Regions from separate parts of the Bacillus cereus group sp. BfR-BA-01430 genome, predicted to be linked through region 3. Evidence: riboswitches for the same ligand, from Rfam matches in the RefSeq annotation. Region 3 holds a riboswitch; each other region holds the start of a gene.

Region 1 (5,589 bases), on a different contig from region 3:
CTTCCATTGCTTTTTGAACAGCTTGACGCTGATTTTCTAAAATATTTTTCGATTCTTCTAAACTCTCAATCTCTGAATCTACTTGTGATACTTTTATATGTAAATCATTAATGAGATTTTGTTGTTGTTGCTGGTTTGCTTGTAATTCTTGTTGTTTTTGCTGTAATTTTTGTTCAGCTTCTTTCAGTTGTTGTTCTTTTTTTTCAACAGTTTCTTTTTCTGTTTTTACAGTTTCCTGATCTTGCGTTTGTTTTTTTACGATATCAGTATCGTTATTTAAAATTAAACTAACGGAATACATATTATCAACGAGATCTGCGAGGTTATTTGAACTTGTTAAAACTTCAGTTATGATATTTGTTCGCGGTTTTTCTTGCATAGATTGTAAACGTTGTTTAATCACTTCTTGACGTGTATCAATATTTTTTTGTAGTTGCTCAATATGTTTCTTTTTCTCATTAATAAGTTGCTGTGTTTTAGTAATTTCTTTTTTTGTATCATTTAAATCAGCTTCATTTTTATTAATGGAAGTTGTTAATTCATCAATCTTCTTCTGTAATTCTTGTATTTCTTTCTCCATTTGTTCTTTTTCAGCTGATTTATTTTGGAGTTCTTGTTGTTTCCCTTCTAATTCTGATTGAATATTGGACAATTTATCTTGACTTGTTTCTGCGTGTACTGGTGAAAGTAACGGAGAAACAAAAAGAGTTCCTGCTGCTAAAACGCTAAAAGCTGCAAATTTCTTATTCATGAGTTGTCTAGCTCCTTTCCCACCTATGATTGTATATAAGAAGAAGAATGCTGTCTATTGTTGTAATCATAATGTAAAGAAAATTTTATAAAATTGCTGAATATTGTCGAATTTGGTTATTTGTATGTATTGTAATCCCTTTCTTGCCTATTTCAATAAGGATAAAAAAAATGGTGAAAATTCATTTTTATGTTATATGCATAAAAAGAAGGTGCAACAGAAAAACGTTAATAAATCAAAGAAGGAATCATTCTCATGTTAGGTTTTCTTACATGGGTTTTGTTTTTGTCAAGAAAAATATTTGTATTCAGGAAAACTTATTTTGTTGTCAGATTTCATTTTATGATTTATCATTTTAAAGGGAGACAAATGTAGTGAATTGTCGAATTATATGTAATACTCTTAATTTCTTCACTTCATAGAAAAATAGAGTTATAGCATCTAAGAAGGGGGTTGGCAGCAAGTATGAAGAGAATTGGACTTGCGTGGCAAATATTAATAGGGCTTGCACTTGGTATTGCAGTTGGGGCGATTTTTTATGGCAATCCAGAGGTAGCAAAGTTTTTACAACCAATTGGTGATATTTTTATTCGATTAATTAAAATGATTGTTGTACCAATCGTTGTAGCGAGCATCGTTGTTGGGGTTGCAGGTGTTGGAGATGTGAAAAAGCTAGGTCGATTAGGCGGAAAAACAATTATTTATTTTGAGATTATTACAACAATTGCGATTGTTGTCGGCTTATTAGTAGCGAATATTTTCCAACCAGGAAAAGGCATTAATATGAATGAATTAACAAAAACAGATATTTCAAAATATACAGCTACAACTGAGCAAGTACAGAGTCATTCATTTGCGGATACATTTGTAAACATTGTTCCGACAAATATTATGGAATCACTGGCAAAAGGTGATATGCTTGCTATTATTTTCTTCTCTGTATTATTTGGTTTAGGTGTTGCAGCGATTGGTGAAAGAGGAAAACCGGTTCTGCAATTTTTCCAAGGGGTAGCAGATGCGATGTTTTATGTTACAAACCAAGTGATGAAGTTTGCGCCATTTGGGGTATTTGCTTTAATTGGGGTAACCGTTTCTAAATTTGGGCTAGCATCATTAATCCCGCTAGGGAAGTTAGTAATTGTTGTGTATGGATCGATGATTTTCTTTGTTGTTGTTGTATTAGGACTTACAGCGAAAATCTTCGGAATTAACATATTCCAGTTCTTTAAAATTTTAAAAGATGAGCTTATTTTAGCGTACTCTACAGCGAGCTCAGAAACAGTTTTACCAAAAATTATGGAGAAGATGGAGAAATTTGGTTGTCCAAAGGCGATTTCATCTTTCGTTATTCCAACTGGTTATTCATTTAACCTAGATGGATCAACGTTATACCAAGCGATTGCTGCAATTTTCTTAGCGCAAATGTATGGTATTGATTTATCGATTACACAGCAAATTACATTGTTACTTGTATTAATGTTAACATCAAAAGGGATTGCAGGGGTACCAGGAGTATCATTCGTTGTATTATTAGCAACGTTAGGTACAGTTGGAATTCCGGCAGAAGGTTTAGCGTTTATCGCAGGTATTGACCGTATTTTAGATATGGCACGTACAGCAGTTAACGTTGTTGGAAACTCTTTAGCAGCTGTTGTTATGTCTAAATGGGAAGGCCAATATGATGATATAAAAGGACAAGCTTATTTGAAAGAGATATCTCGAAAACAAGCAGCGTAATAACGATTGAAAAAGCTCTCGCATAAATATGTGGGAGCTTTTCTACATTGGGAAGGAGAGAGGTATAATGAAGCGGAAATATGGAAATGGTGCCTCGTGGAAAAGATTGTTAGAGAAAACATATGAAGTGCGGGCATGTGAGCAAGGTATGTTAGGTATTTTGCGCGTAATAAAAGTAAAGGAACCTAGTTATAAGCAGTATGATCATAGTGAAGTTTGTATTGTAAATGATGGCTATACATGGGTGCAGTATTTTATAAAGGGTAAAAAATTTGTTATTACAGCTATGTTAGATGAACAAAAAAATATAGTGCAGTATTATATTGATATTGCTAAAGAGTTTGAAGTAGATGAGAATGGTTTGCCATATTTTGATGATTTATATTTGGATGTCGTGTTATTTCCTGATGGGAAAATATATTTATTAGATGAAGATGAGTTGGAAGAGGCTTATGCGGAAGGAGATATTTCCAGAGAAGAATATAATGAAGCGTGGGATATGGCAAGGTGGGTGATTGAAAGAATCGAAAAAAAAGAATTTCCATGGCTTGTTATTTTAAAACATGAAATGGAAACATTGAAATGATTATTTTTTATATATAATGATTGGTATATTCGTCGTATTGTGTTAATAGGAAGAATATACCGATTATTTCTGTAAAAATAATAATTGACTTTTGATTTATAAGCGAGTAAAGTTAGGAAAGATATTATTACAAATAAAAATATGAAACCTTCTTATAAAGAGAGGCGGAGGGACTGGCCCTATGATGCCTCGGCAGCGGACTCGATTTTGGAGTGCTGTGCCAAATCCAGCAAGCATGTGCTTGAAAGATGAGAAGAGTGTTTCTTATAGATGTATAAGACCTCTTCTTCTCGGAAGAGGTCTTTTGTTATTCAGTAGAAAAGGTTTAAAACTAGGGAGAGATGATATGGTGAAGGAAACGAGAGGAAATATTTTTGCTTTATTGCCACTTGGAATATTTTTAGTACTATTTATTGGTTCTGGAATCATTACAGGTGATTTTTATAAATTGCCGATCTTAGTAGCGATACTAATTGCGGTAGGAGTTGCTTTAGCGATGAATCGGAAAGAGAGTTTTACAACGAAAGTAGAACGCTTCGCTAAAGGAGCTGGGAATCCAGACATTATGATTATGGTATTAATATTTGTACTTGCTGGTGCTTTTTCAGAAACAGCAAAGGGAATGGGTGGAGTGAACTCTACAGTTAATTTAGCTTTAGCTGTTTTGCCACAAGGATTTATTATAGCTGGCATTTTTGTGATTGGTGCATTTATTTCATTAGCAATGGGGACTTCAATGGGAACAATTGCAGCATTAGCACCGATTGCTGTAGGAATCAGTCAACAAACAGATATTTCAATTGCGTTAGCGATGGCAACAGTTGTAGGTGGGGCCATGTTTGGAGACAATTTATCATTTATTTCTGATACAACAATCGCAGCTGTTCGTTCACAAGGGACAGAAATGAAAGATAAGTTTAAAACAAACTTTTTAATTGTTTTACCCGCTGCTATGATTACCATTGTATTATTAGTTGTTCTTACTTTAGGAAATCATACAGAAATAAAGACACATGCATTTGATTGGGTGAAAATATTGCCGTATGCAGGGGTGCTTATTACAGCGCTACTTGGATGGAATGTACTCGTTGTATTAACAGGTGGAACCATTTTATCTGGTATCATTGGTTTTTTAGATGGTAGTTATACGTTAGCTAGCTTCTTTAAAAGTGTTGCAACAGGGGTAAGTGGAATGATGGAACTTGTTCTACTGGCAATTTTAATTGGTGGAATGGTTGAAATCATTCAATATAATGGTGGTATTCAATATTTAATGAATACATTAACACGTAATATCCGTTCGAAAAAAGGTGCGGAATTTGGAATTGCTGGATTAGTAAGCATGACGAATATATGTACAGCGAATAACACCATTTCGATTATATTCACTGGCCCTCTTGCAAAAAATATTGCAGATCAATATAAAATTGATCCACGAAAATCGGCGAGTGTACTAGATGTGTTCTCGTGTTGTGTTCAAGGGCTCGTTCCGTACGGAGCGCAGATGTTAACAGCAGCAGGATTTGCAGCTTTATCACCAGTTGAACTATTGCCGTATGCATTTTATCCGATTTTAGTTGGGATATGTGGTGTAGTTTCAATTTTAATTGGTTTTCCGAGATTTTCAAAAGTAGAAGAAAAAGGACAATTCCATAAAACAGCTTAATTTCTTATTAGAATAAGGCAAAAAAGACGCTCATAAAAGTTATTTTGAGCGTCTTTTTATCGTTTATAAGTCTTTTTTTAGTAGTAGTGCTAATCATGCTTTCTGACGTTATCGAGAGTACTGAGTATTTGATAGCCGTATTTTTGATAAAAATCTAATGCTTGGAAGCTGAATATATCAACCTTTATGAAATTGCATTTTTTTAAGCTTCTAATAGTAACTTAGAGATCTATTCTAGTTTGTGAATCTGAGAAAGTATGAATCGCTAACCAGTTCCAGCAAATTTCACCTAACAATCCTCCGGGAATTCGACCTGTATCATCTTTAAGAAATTATTGAATTCCTGAGTATGTACTATGTAAATTCAGATGGAAAATGTTTTAAATTGTATTGATAAATTTGATTGTTTATATCCTTTTTATCGGTTGTATTTCTCTCTTTTATGATCTGTAAAATCATCCTTTATTATTCCCTCTCCCTCTCTTATCCTGCATGAACGGGCAATAAGGCTCCTGTTTCAAAACTTAGTGAGAGCAAGGAAGTTAGGTGGAAATATGCTCATGAAAGCTCGATTCGTGAAGGGTAAGTTGGCAAAAGGCCGATTGTGTCTCAGTCTTAAGTCTGAGATGAAAACGGTTCTTAAGCTCGTTATGAAAAATCAAAAAAATAGTTAAGATAAGAGTATCAAATCGAAGGGAGGCGAGCACAAGATGAAACAATTTCTAGCGTTTATCGCAGCCGGTATTTTGGCTTTAATTGCTCTTGGTAGCCTTGGAGGTATGATAGGATTTGCCATTGGAGCGGGAATTGTGTACTGGAGCTATAAATCATTTGTGCGAGCACAATCAT
Region 2 (5,589 bases), on a different contig from region 3:
TATACGCTTTCGCACTGTCGTTTTTTGGATTTTCTAAGAAAATAGGATCTTTCGCTGGATTTAAACCAGCTTGACCAGCTACACCATTGTTAATAACGGAAGCTGCTACATCCTTTAATACACGAGGTGTTTGCTGCGCAATAACTGGTGTAATTTTTAATTTTTTTGGGTTTTCAGCAATACCACTTGGATCACCGAATAAGCCGAAGTCTTTTTTCAGTTTTAATAGGCCTGCTGCATCAAGAAGTTTTAATGCACGCGCTTGGTTCGTTGGATCATTCGGAATCGCAATTTCTGAACCATTTGGAATTTCATTTGGTTTTTTATACTTTTCGGAGAATAATCCCATTGGTGCAATTTGTGTTGTACCTACAGCTGTAATATCTAATTTATGTTCCTTCTTAAACTGCTCTAAAAAGGCAATATGTTGAAATGAGTTCAATTCGATATCCCCATCAGCCAATGCTTTATTTGGCGTGGTGTAATCAGAGAACTCCACAAGTTTAACTTTAATACCTTCTTTCTCAGCTTTCTTCTGAAGAATGCTCCAAGATTCTCCATCCGTTCCTGTTACACCGATGCGAACAACTTTTTCTTTTGCATCAGCTCCGCAACCACTTAATACCGATACACTAACCAGTGCTGATAATGCAAATGCTACTATCTTTTTCATCTTCTATCCCTCTTCTCTTTTTTATGACCTTCTTAAAAATATTTTGGCAAAATAATTTCCTACATGTTGAGCTAATTGTACAAGAATAATAAGCAATACAACTGTTACGAACATAACTGATGTGTCAAAGCGTTGATAGCCATATGTCATTGCTAAATCACCAAGACCACCGCCACCGACAAGCCCAGCTACTGCTGAAAATTCAATTAAGCCAACAGTCATAAACGTAACCCCTAAAATTAATGGCGCCAACGCTTCTGGAACAAGAATTTCAAACACAATTCTTAATGGTGATGCCCCCATTGCTTGCGCGGCCTCGATTACTCCTTTCGGCACTGAAACAAGGTTTGTTTCTACCATTCTGGCAATTCCAATGGAAGCAACAAGTGTCATTGGAAAAATCGCTGCTGCTGTTCCGATTGTTGTTCCAATAACAGTTCTTGTAATTGGACTTAAAGCTACTAAAAAGATAATAAACGGAATGGGACGAATCGTATTAATAACAATATTAAGAATAGAAAAGACCAATTTATTTTCTAAAAAATTACCTTTCCTTGTCACATATAAAAGTAAACCTAGAGGTATACCAAGTATTGTGGCAAATATAAGAGTTACAATTACCATTAAGAGGGTATCCCCTGTCGCATCGAGAATCCGTGGCCAAAATATACTCCAATCAACTCGCATGTGCTTCAACCTCCTTTAGTTGTACTTGCAGTCTTAGATGTTGTAAGGCCTTTTGAATTTCTTTTTGCTCACCTTGCAGTTCTACAAGAAGATTTCCAAATAAAACATTTTGTAATTCAATAATGTTGCCGTAGAGTACATTTACATCCACATTATAATTTTTGGCAATATATGATAATACCGGCTGTCCTGTCTCTTCACCCGTAAATGTTAATCGATAAATCTGTCCGCCATTTTGAATTTTTGCTAATACACTTTCTGGTAAATGGTCATTCACAACAGAACGAACAAAATTTTGAGTCGTTTTTGTTTTTGGTTTTGTAAAGATATCAAATAATGCCCCTTCTTCAATGACTCTCCCTTTCTCCATAACTGCCACGCGGTGACAAATTTCTTTCACAACTTGCATTTCATGTGTAATGAGGAGAATTGTTAATTTATATTCTTTATTTATTTTCTTTAATAGATTCAAAATTTCTGTAGTTGTTTCAGGATCTAATGCCGATGTTGCTTCATCACAAATAAGAATATCTGGTGATGTAGCAAGTGCTCTCGCAATTCCAACACGTTGTTTTTGCCCCCCTGACAATTGCTCTGGATAATAATTTGCTTTATCTTCTAATCCTACAAATTTCAACAGCTCATTTACTCTTTCTTTTATCTCCTTCTTTGGTACTTTCGCTAACTTTAATGGATATGCAATATTTCCAAACACTGTTCTTGAATTAAATAAATTAAAACTTTGGAAAATCATACCGATTCTTTGTCTTAACTGTCGTAACTCCTTTGTTGTTAGAGATGTAATATCTTTATCATCTATCGTAACCGTTCCTGAAGTCGGTCTTTCTAACATATTAGCTAAGCGTAATAATGTGCTTTTTCCAGCGCCACTAAACCCAATAATACCGAACACTTCTCCCTTTTTAACCGAAAGTGTTACATCCTCTACTGCATGAACAGGCTCTCCACCAGATTCATATACCTTACTTACATTTGTAAAAGAAATCATTTTCTTCCCTCCTATAGCAATTTGAAGTAGAGCCCCCGAGGTAAAATAAAAAGTGCTCTCCTTCTTATCAGTAATAAAAGATAAGAAGGAGAGCACTTATACATATACTCGTTCACATCTTCTCATCTTTCAAGTCCTTTTTAGACTTGCTGGAATTAGCACGGTATTAAAAAACCCGTTGCTGAGGTATCATAGGGCCAGTCCCTCCACCTCTCTGGATAAGAATGTATCGATTTAATTGTTATTTAATTCAATTTTATTATAAAACTCAAAAAAGTTAGAGTCAATATAATTTTTCTAAAGTATGGCAATTATTTTTCTATTGAAATTTTTGCACCACATGTAAAAATCTTCTCTTATTCTCTTCTGAAAAGGAAAATATCCCTACCTCATTGAATAAAATGACATGAATACGAAATATAGTGGAGGACGATAAATAATATGAAAACAGCACTGTTACTCGTTACTATTCAAAATGACTATTTTCTGAATGGAAAGATGGAATTACGTAATGCAGTAGAAGCTAGTGAGTATGCTCGTCAATTATTACAATATTTTCGACAAACAAATCAGCCAATTTTTCATATTCAACATGTATCTTTTGAGGATCATGCAACTTTCTTCCTCCCCGATACAGAAGGTGTTCATATTCACGAAAACGTTCGTCCATTACAAAATGAAACGATAATTTTAAAACACTATCCGAATAGCTTTCGAGAAACGAATCTATTACAAAAACTACAGCAATTCAAAATCGAGCGTGTTATTATATGCGGAATGATGACACATATGTGTATTGATGCTACTGTTAGAGCTGCTTTTGATTTTGGGTTTCATTGCACCGTTATCCATGATGCTTGCGCGACGAAAGACCTTCTCTTTAAAAACGCGACTATTCCCGCTGTTTACATTCATAACACCATTTTGGCAAGTTTAAATGAAGGATATGCTGATGTAATAAGTACAGAAGAATTTTTATCCGTCTAAAAAATTATATTTATTACTCTTTTTATTAAATTTGTGGTAACTACTCAGTTACTCTGTAAAAAAGGAAGACAAGAACTTTTTTTACATGGTAGAGTGGGGCTGGCGATGCATAGGAGCGGTCAGTGCCCTTTTCTGCCCCCGCACAAAGTTTTAAAACGAAGAGATGAAGAGCGAGATGTAGGTCCATTTTTATCTTCATGGCAGCAATTATACTACTTATTAAACTTCTAAATGTAATGTATAGCTGAGTAGTTACAATTTGTGAATATAAAAACACTACTTTCAGTCAATAAAACTGAAAGTAGTGTCCTCTTGCCTAACCATAGATTTTCTTTCAAGTTGTATTATACAGGAATTCCATAAAAATAATACAGAAAAATACGACGAATCGAATAAATTTTGTAACATTCTATTAGTTTCATAACATGACCTACAGCAAAAGAGTACAAAATAATAATCTTTTGTTGTAATACCAACACAAAATTACAATAGATTAGCTTAATCCAAAAATGTTCTTATCTTGCTACTATAAACGTAAAAAGAGCCTGTCCAAAAGTTATACATTTTGGACAGGCTCTTTTTGTTGCTTCTTATAACGTTTCAGAAGTTGTTTTTGCTTGCATATGAAGCGCTAAGTAATCAGGGCCACCAGCTTTAGAGTCTGTACCAGACATGTTAAAGCCACCGAATGGTTGGTAACCTACGATTGCTCCAGTACATCCACGGTTAAAGTATAAGTTACCTACGTGGAAGTCTTCACGTGCTTTTTCGATATGTGCACGGTTGTTAGAGATTACTGCTCCTGTTAAACCGTATTCTGTATTATTTGCAATTGCAAGCGCATGATCAAAGTCTTTCGCTTTACAGAATGCTACTACTGGTCCGAAGATTTCTTCTTTCATTAAGCGAGCATCTTCTGCAACGTCAGCAACGATTGTTGGTTGGATAAACCATCCTTTAGAGTCGTCTCCTTCGCCACCTGCTACTACTTTACCTTCTTCTTTACCAATTGCAACATAGCTCATCACTTTATCAAATGCAGCTTGATCATTTACCGGTCCCATATTTGTTCCTTTTTCAGCTGGGTTACCTACAGTTAATTCTTTTGTTAATTCAACTGCACGATTTAATACTTGATCGTATACATCTTCATGGATGACTGCACGAGAGCAAGCAGAACATTTTTGTCCTGAGAATCCGAATGCTGATGCAACGATAGATTTCGCTGCTAATTCAAGATCTGCTTCTTTATCAACAACGATTGTATCTTTACCACCCATTTCAGCAATAACGCGTTTTAACCAAATTTGACCTGGATGTACTTTTGCAGCGCGTTCGTAAATACGAATACCTACATCACGTGATCCAGTGAAACTAATGAAACGTGTACGAGGATGATCTACTAAATAGTCGCCAACTTCAGAACCACTACCAGGGATAAAGTTTACTACGCCTGCTGGTAAGCCTGCTTCTTCTAAAACTTCCATAAATTTCGCTGCTACTACAGGTGTTGTACTAGCTGGTTTTAACAATACTGTATTACCAGAAACTAACGCAGCTGTTGTCATTCCTGCCATAATTGCAAACGGGAAGTTCCAAGGTGAAATAATGACACCTACTCCTAGTGGAATATAAGAGAAACGGTTATATTCAATCGGACGGCTTTCTACTGGAATACCGTCTTTTAATTTCAACATTTGACGACCATAATATTCCATAAAGTCGATTGCTTCTGCTGTATCAGCATCTGCCTCATTCCATGGTTTACCTGCTTCTTTTACAAGAATAGCAGAGAACTCATGTTTTCTACGGCGAACGATTGCTGCAGCACGGAATAAAATGTCTGCACGCATTTCTGGTTTCGACTTTCTCCAAGTTTGGAATGTCTCATCAGCTACTTGCATTGCTTTTTCAGCTAATTCGCGACTTGCCTTTGAAACACTACCAATAACTTCTTCTTTATTCGCAGGGTTTACAGAAACAATTTTGTCTTCTGTAGTGATTTTTTCTCCCCCGATAATTAATGGATAGTCTTGTCCAAGATAAGATTCTACTTTCTTTAACCCTTCTTCAAACGCTAATTTGTTAGCCTCTACTGAAAAATCCGTAAAAGGCTCATGTTTGTACGCTACTACCATTCTTTTTAGCCTCCCCTTAGAAAAACGTTTACATTTTACAACATTATTCTACACGATAATTTAGATTTATTCAAATATTCCTAGACTTATATTTT
Region 3 (5,589 bases):
TCCGAAAAATGAATTAGCGTATCGAGCATTTTACAATGCGACAACATACGTTTGGGGGCCACCTGGAACAGGGAAGTCGTATAATTTATCACGGATTATTTCTGCGCATTATCAAAAAGGAAAATCAGTTCTTGTATTAGCTCATAGTAATGCGGCAGTGGATGTGTTGATGAGCGAAGTTACGAAGCAAATGGAGAAGAAGAATAAATGGACGCCAGGAGAAATTGTTCGTTACGGTTTTAGCCAACATGAACATATACGTAATCACGAGACATTACTTGCTTCAAGACTTGTGGAAACGACAAATGGTTCATGGGGGGAAGAAAGACTTTATTTAGAAGAGATGCGTCAAGATTTGCGTGAAAAAATACTATCTTATAAAGCGACTGCTTCTGATAAGAAACGTATGCAAGAAATTGAAGGTGAACTTCGAAAACAGAGGGCGAAAATGAAAGAAGTAGAAAGAGAGTATATTGAAAATGCACAAGTAATTGGTGCGACATTATCAAAATGCGCAATTGATGCGCTGATTTATGAACGCACATTTGATTTAGTTATAGTAGATGAAGTCAGTATGGCATATGTTCCGCAAATTGCTTTCGCAGCTTCACTTGGAAAACGAATTGTCATCTGCGGAGATTTCTTGCAGCTGCCGCCAATCGCAATGGCGAACCATGAGCTTGTTCGAAAGTGGCTTGGTGAAGATATATTTTATCATGTGGGAATTGTAGAATCTGTTAATCAATCAGAAGCACATCCCAATGTATATATGTTGCAGGAACAAAGACGGATGCATGCGGATATCGCAAAATTTACAAATTCATTTATATATAAAAATAGAGTCTATGATCATCCGTCTGTTTCAAAGCGTAAAGAACTAGCAAAATTACAACCGTTCGCAAACGAGGCAACTGTTTTATTTGATACAAGCTTAATGGGGGCTTATTCTTTAAAAGATGCTGCTTCCGGATCGCGTTTTAATATGATGTCTGGCTTAGTGGCGATGCAAATGATTTTAATCGGAGTATTAGATGGTGTTCAATCCATTGGTGTTGTGACGCCATATCGAGCGCAGTCCCGCTTTTTATCAACATGTATAAGAGAGATATTGCAAAAAACGAAATATCAAAATGTGCCAGTTTTAGCAGCAACAGTTCATAAATTTCAAGGTTCTGAAAGGGATATGATACTATTTGATACGGTTGATAGTTACCCACAAGAGCGCCCTGGTGTACTATTTTTTGATCATAAAAACCATCGCCTTGTGAATGTTGCCGTAACAAGGGCGAGAGGGAAGTTCATTCAACTGTCAGATTGTCAATATATGCGTAAAAATCTTTCAAGAAAACAAGCATTATCACAATTAACGGCTCATATAGAGCGCCACGGAAATGTGTATGATCGCACAACGTCACGTCAAGTATGGGAGCGGAAAATTACGAAGCGCTTACGTTGGTTTATGGAAATGAATTTAGAGGAACCGAAAGGGTTGCTAAAAGATATTTTGGCGGCAAAACGAAAAATTGTTCTATCGTTGCCAAGTACAAGAAAAATCGATAAGAGAGTATGGCAAGCGTTAATGCGCACGAATGCACAAGTAATAATTTATAGTGATGGCCCTATTCCGTTAAAAAACGCAAGAGTACAAAGACAAAATAAATCATTCCCGTTTGTAGTCATTGATGATGAAATTTTTTGGGCAGGAGCTCCGTTAACATCGCAAATGATGTTTGAAGGGAGCCCGGAATTTCCGTATATATGTGCAAGATTGCAAGCACCTGAAACAATTGGTGTATTAACAGGATTTTTAGATATTCGGTAAAATCCGATAGGAATTCCTTGACATTTACTCGGAATAACAATAGAATAAAAATAATTTAATATAATTTTATGAAAATTCTTATCACGAGAGGTGGAGGGACTGGCCCTATGAAGCCTCGGCAGCGGATTCTTTATGAATACTGTGCCAATTCCAGCAAGTAATAGACTTGAAAGATAAGAAAGAAGCGTAGTTTGAATGTATATGCGAAAGCCTCTTTCTATCTTTTAGGAAAGAGGCTTTTTTTACGTGTAAATAAAAGGAGGAGTAAAGGGAATGGGAACAACACAAGTAACATCACATCGTAACATCATTCAAGAGAGTATTGAAAAAAACAAAGAAAAGTATATTCAAACAAGCCATGCTATTCATGCGAATCCTGAAATCGGTAATCAAGAATTTTTCGCATCTCGAACGTTAAGTTTACTACTCGGCAGCGCAGGATTTCAATTGCAACACAATATCGCTGGACATGAAACGGGTTTTATTGCAAGGAAAAGTTCAGGGAAATCAGGGCCTACAATCGCCTTTTTAGCAGAGTATGATGCATTGCCTGGACTAGGTCATGCTTGTGGTCATAATTTAATTGGAACAATTAGCGTGGCGGCAGCGATTGCTTTATCAGAAACGCTTGAAGAGATTGGCGGTGAGATTGTTGTGTTTGGTACGCCAGCGGAAGAAGGGGGACAAAATGGAAGTGCAAAAGCTAGCTATGTGAAAGCAGGATTATTTCATCATGTTGATGCGGCGCTTATGATTCATCCTAGTGGAAAAACAGCAACAACAAGTCCGTCTCTTGCGGTAGATCCACTTGATTTTCACTTTTACGGGAAATCAGCGCATGCAGCAGCTTCACCGGAGGAAGGGATTAATGCATTAGACGCCATTATTCAACTGTACAATGGTATTAATGCACTTCGCCAACAGCTACCTGCGGATGTGAAAATTCACGGTGTGATTACAGAAGGAGGAAAGGCTCCAAATATTATTCCAGATTATGCAGCGGCTCGTTTCTTTATTCGTGCAGCAACGCGGAAAAGATGTACAGAAGTGATGGAAAAGGTGAAAAATATTGCACAAGGAGCGGCATTAGCTACTGGGACAACAGTAAAAATAGATCCATTTCAAAATGAAATTGATGAGTTGCTTATAACAAAAACATTGAATGAAGTAGTTGCTGAAGAATTAGAATTGCTTGGAGAAATCGTGCATCGAAAAGAAAGATTTGGTATTGGATCAACAGATGCAGGGAACGTCAGTCAAGTTGTTCCAACAATCCATCCATATATCAAAATTGGTCCAGACGATTTAATCGCTCATACGAATGAGTTTAGAGAAGCCGCTCGTTCTGAACTGGGAGATAAGGCGCTCATTACAGCTGCGAAAGCGCTCGCTTATACAGCATATCGTTTAATGACAGAAGAAGGAACGCTTGAGCAGGTGAAAGAAGAATTTAAAGAAGTGAAAAGAAATCAATAAAAGAACGGGGAAGAAAGAAGTTTGAAGGTATCTTTAAACTTCTTTCTGTTTTTTATAAAATATGAAATCCGTACAAAAGGAATCGAGTAGATTCATGAGAAAATGAGAAAGAGTACGTACAGCTGGATTGTGTCGCTCATAATCCGAAGTTAAATGTTTTTTACCAAAAGCACGGATATAAATATCGAAAAGATTGAACAAATAACTTTTCATTCAAGATTATTTCTTACAGTTCTCTTATATCCTTTCAGTTGTTATTCAAAATATTACAGTAAAAAAGGAATATAAAATATTTGTGCAGAATATTTAGAAAACTGGAGGTGTAAGAGAAATGAGTCAAATTGAATTAGAAAACAAAGTCTTAAAAGCAACAGCAGAGAAAGGAATTATCATTCGTTTCATTTTCGCTAGTTTTGTGGGAATATTTCTGTTTTTTGTGCCTGTTACAATCAATGGTACTTCATCTATTATGATTGACCATATTGTATCGTGGATTCGATCAGCCACTTCATTAACTGTACCGTATTATGCTTTTGGTGTGATGGTAATTGGTGCGATTTATCCTTTTTACACGAAGAAATGGAAGGCATCATTTGTGGATATTTGCTTTTCTTTTTTGAAAGTGATTGGAGTTATATTTGGGGCATTATATTGTTTGAAAGTAGGACCAACTTGGTTTTTTGCGCCGGATGTAGGACCATTTTTGTATGAAAAGTTAGTTATATCAGTAAGTTTACTCGTTCCAATCGGTTCGGCATTTTTATCGCTATTAGTAGGATATGGCTTACTTGAATTCATCGGTACGTTTTGTCGACCAATTATGAGGCCGTTATGGAAGACGCCAGGGCGCTCTGCGATTGATGCGGTTGCTTCATTTGCTGGAAGTTATTCAATTGCTCTTCTTATTACAAATCGTGTTTTTAAAGAAGGAAAGTACACGATAAAAGAAGCGGCGATTATCGCAACTGGTTTTTCAACTGTATCTGCCACATTTATGATCATCATTGCAAAAACATTAAATATTATGCACATATGGAATTTATATTTTTGGACCACGCTTATCGTAACATTCATTGTAACCGCTATCACGGTCAGAATCCCACCACTTCGAACAAAACCAGATACATATATTACAAAAGAAGGGTTTCCAGAGACAGTCTACCAAGAAAGAATGTTTACACGCGCTTGGGAAGATGCGCTGGAAGTTTCGAAATCAGCACCGAGTATACTGAAAAATATTGCAATCAATTTAAAAGATGGGTTCATTATGACAATGGGAATTTTGCCATCTATTATGTCTGTTGGATTAATCGGAATCTTATTGGCAAAATATACACCAGTGTTTGATTGGATTAGCTATATGTTTTATCCATTTACGTTATTGATGCAAGTTCCAGAAGCTGATTTGGCGGCGAAAGCAGCTTCAGTTGGAATCGCTGAAATGTTTTTGCCATCTTTGCTCGTAACAAGTGCACCGCTCGTTACGAAATTTGTTATCGCAGTTGTCTCGGTATCTTCTATTCTCTTTTTCTCAGCTTCAATTCCTTGTATTTTATCTACAGATATTCCGTTAAAAGTTTCTGAACTTGTCATTTTATACGTAGAAAGAACAATTTTAACTTTGCTAATTATTACGCCAATTGCCTATGTATTGTTGTAACGAAAGGCTCACAAAAAGTGGGCCTTTTGAAAGTGTTTGAATGGAGTTTTACATATTTCCGCCATTGTAGGGCAGTCCAACTGGTGCTAATTAATTATCAGTGTGGGTGAAGAAAAGTTTCTCTTTAGGGGAATGATTTTTCAGATTTGTTATAAAGGACAAGTGGATTTTTCAAAGAATAAAATGAAATATAAAAATTTTGACAGTATATTTGTTTTTGATTACCATTTAGCTAGACATAGAGAAAAGGAGAAGAACTTATGGAACTCAACAAGGACAGAGTAAAGTTACGACTTATGGATAGAAATGATATTGAAACATTATATGCCATTGTAAAAGAAAATAAAGAAATATGGACGTATTTAATCGCTAAGATGGAAAATTATGAAGATATGGAAAGGTATGTAGAAAAAGCAATAGAAGGCTATAAAGAAGGGACAGAGCTACCGTTTGTTGTTATTGATCAGGAGAAGAATAAAGTTGTTGGAAGTACACGTTTATACAATATAGAAAAGGAAAATAAAACAGTTGAACTTGGTAAAACATGGTACCACCCAAGTGTTCAAAGAACAAGTGTGAATACAGAATGTAAATTTCTCTTATTGCAATACGCCTTTGAAGAACTAAAAAT

Evidence for each region. A riboswitch is a leader RNA that binds a small molecule or an ion and turns the genes downstream of it on or off. The one in region 3 is predicted to bind S-adenosylmethionine.
Region 1: it holds a riboswitch for S-adenosylmethionine, as region 3 does, so the genes downstream of both, MR058_RS03095 (Na+/H+ antiporter NhaC family protein) here and MR058_RS06840 (M20 family metallopeptidase) in region 3, are expected to answer to the same signal.
Region 2: it holds a riboswitch for S-adenosylmethionine, as region 3 does, so the genes downstream of both, MR058_RS12530 (methionine ABC transporter ATP-binding protein) here and MR058_RS06840 (M20 family metallopeptidase) in region 3, are expected to answer to the same signal.

What each region holds. Positions count from the first base shown of each region.
Region 1 is NZ_JAKUEW010000001.1:593,548-599,136, forward strand. Features, by position in the region: gene MR058_RS03080 (murein hydrolase activator EnvC family protein) at 1-751, opposite strand, end outside; gene gltP (glutamate/aspartate:proton symporter GltP) at 1,217-2,488, shown strand; gene MR058_RS03090 (ribonuclease FAU-1 family protein) at 2,556-3,074, shown strand; SAM riboswitch class I at 3,224-3,329, shown strand; gene MR058_RS03095 (Na+/H+ antiporter NhaC family protein) at 3,424-4,740, shown strand; partial or broken gene MR058_RS23570 (GNAT family N-acetyltransferase) at 4,830-5,199, opposite strand; gene MR058_RS03100 (lmo0954 family membrane protein) at 5,451-5,589, shown strand, end outside.
Region 2 is NZ_JAKUEW010000006.1:29,317-34,905, reverse strand. Features, by position in the region: gene MR058_RS12540 (MetQ/NlpA family ABC transporter substrate-binding protein) at 1-673, opposite strand, end outside; gene MR058_RS12535 (methionine ABC transporter permease) at 695-1,360, opposite strand; gene MR058_RS12530 (methionine ABC transporter ATP-binding protein) at 1,350-2,369, opposite strand; SAM riboswitch class I at 2,489-2,594, opposite strand; gene MR058_RS12525 (cysteine hydrolase family protein) at 2,811-3,356, shown strand; gene pruA (L-glutamate gamma-semialdehyde dehydrogenase) at 3,947-5,494, opposite strand.
Region 3 is NZ_JAKUEW010000002.1:461,769-467,357, reverse strand. Features, by position in the region: gene MR058_RS06845 (AAA domain-containing protein) at 1-1,822, shown strand, start outside; SAM riboswitch class I at 1,898-2,002, shown strand; gene MR058_RS06840 (M20 family metallopeptidase) at 2,096-3,298, shown strand; gene MR058_RS06835 (YjiH family protein) at 3,630-4,958, shown strand; gene MR058_RS06830 (GNAT family N-acetyltransferase) at 5,219-5,589, shown strand, end outside.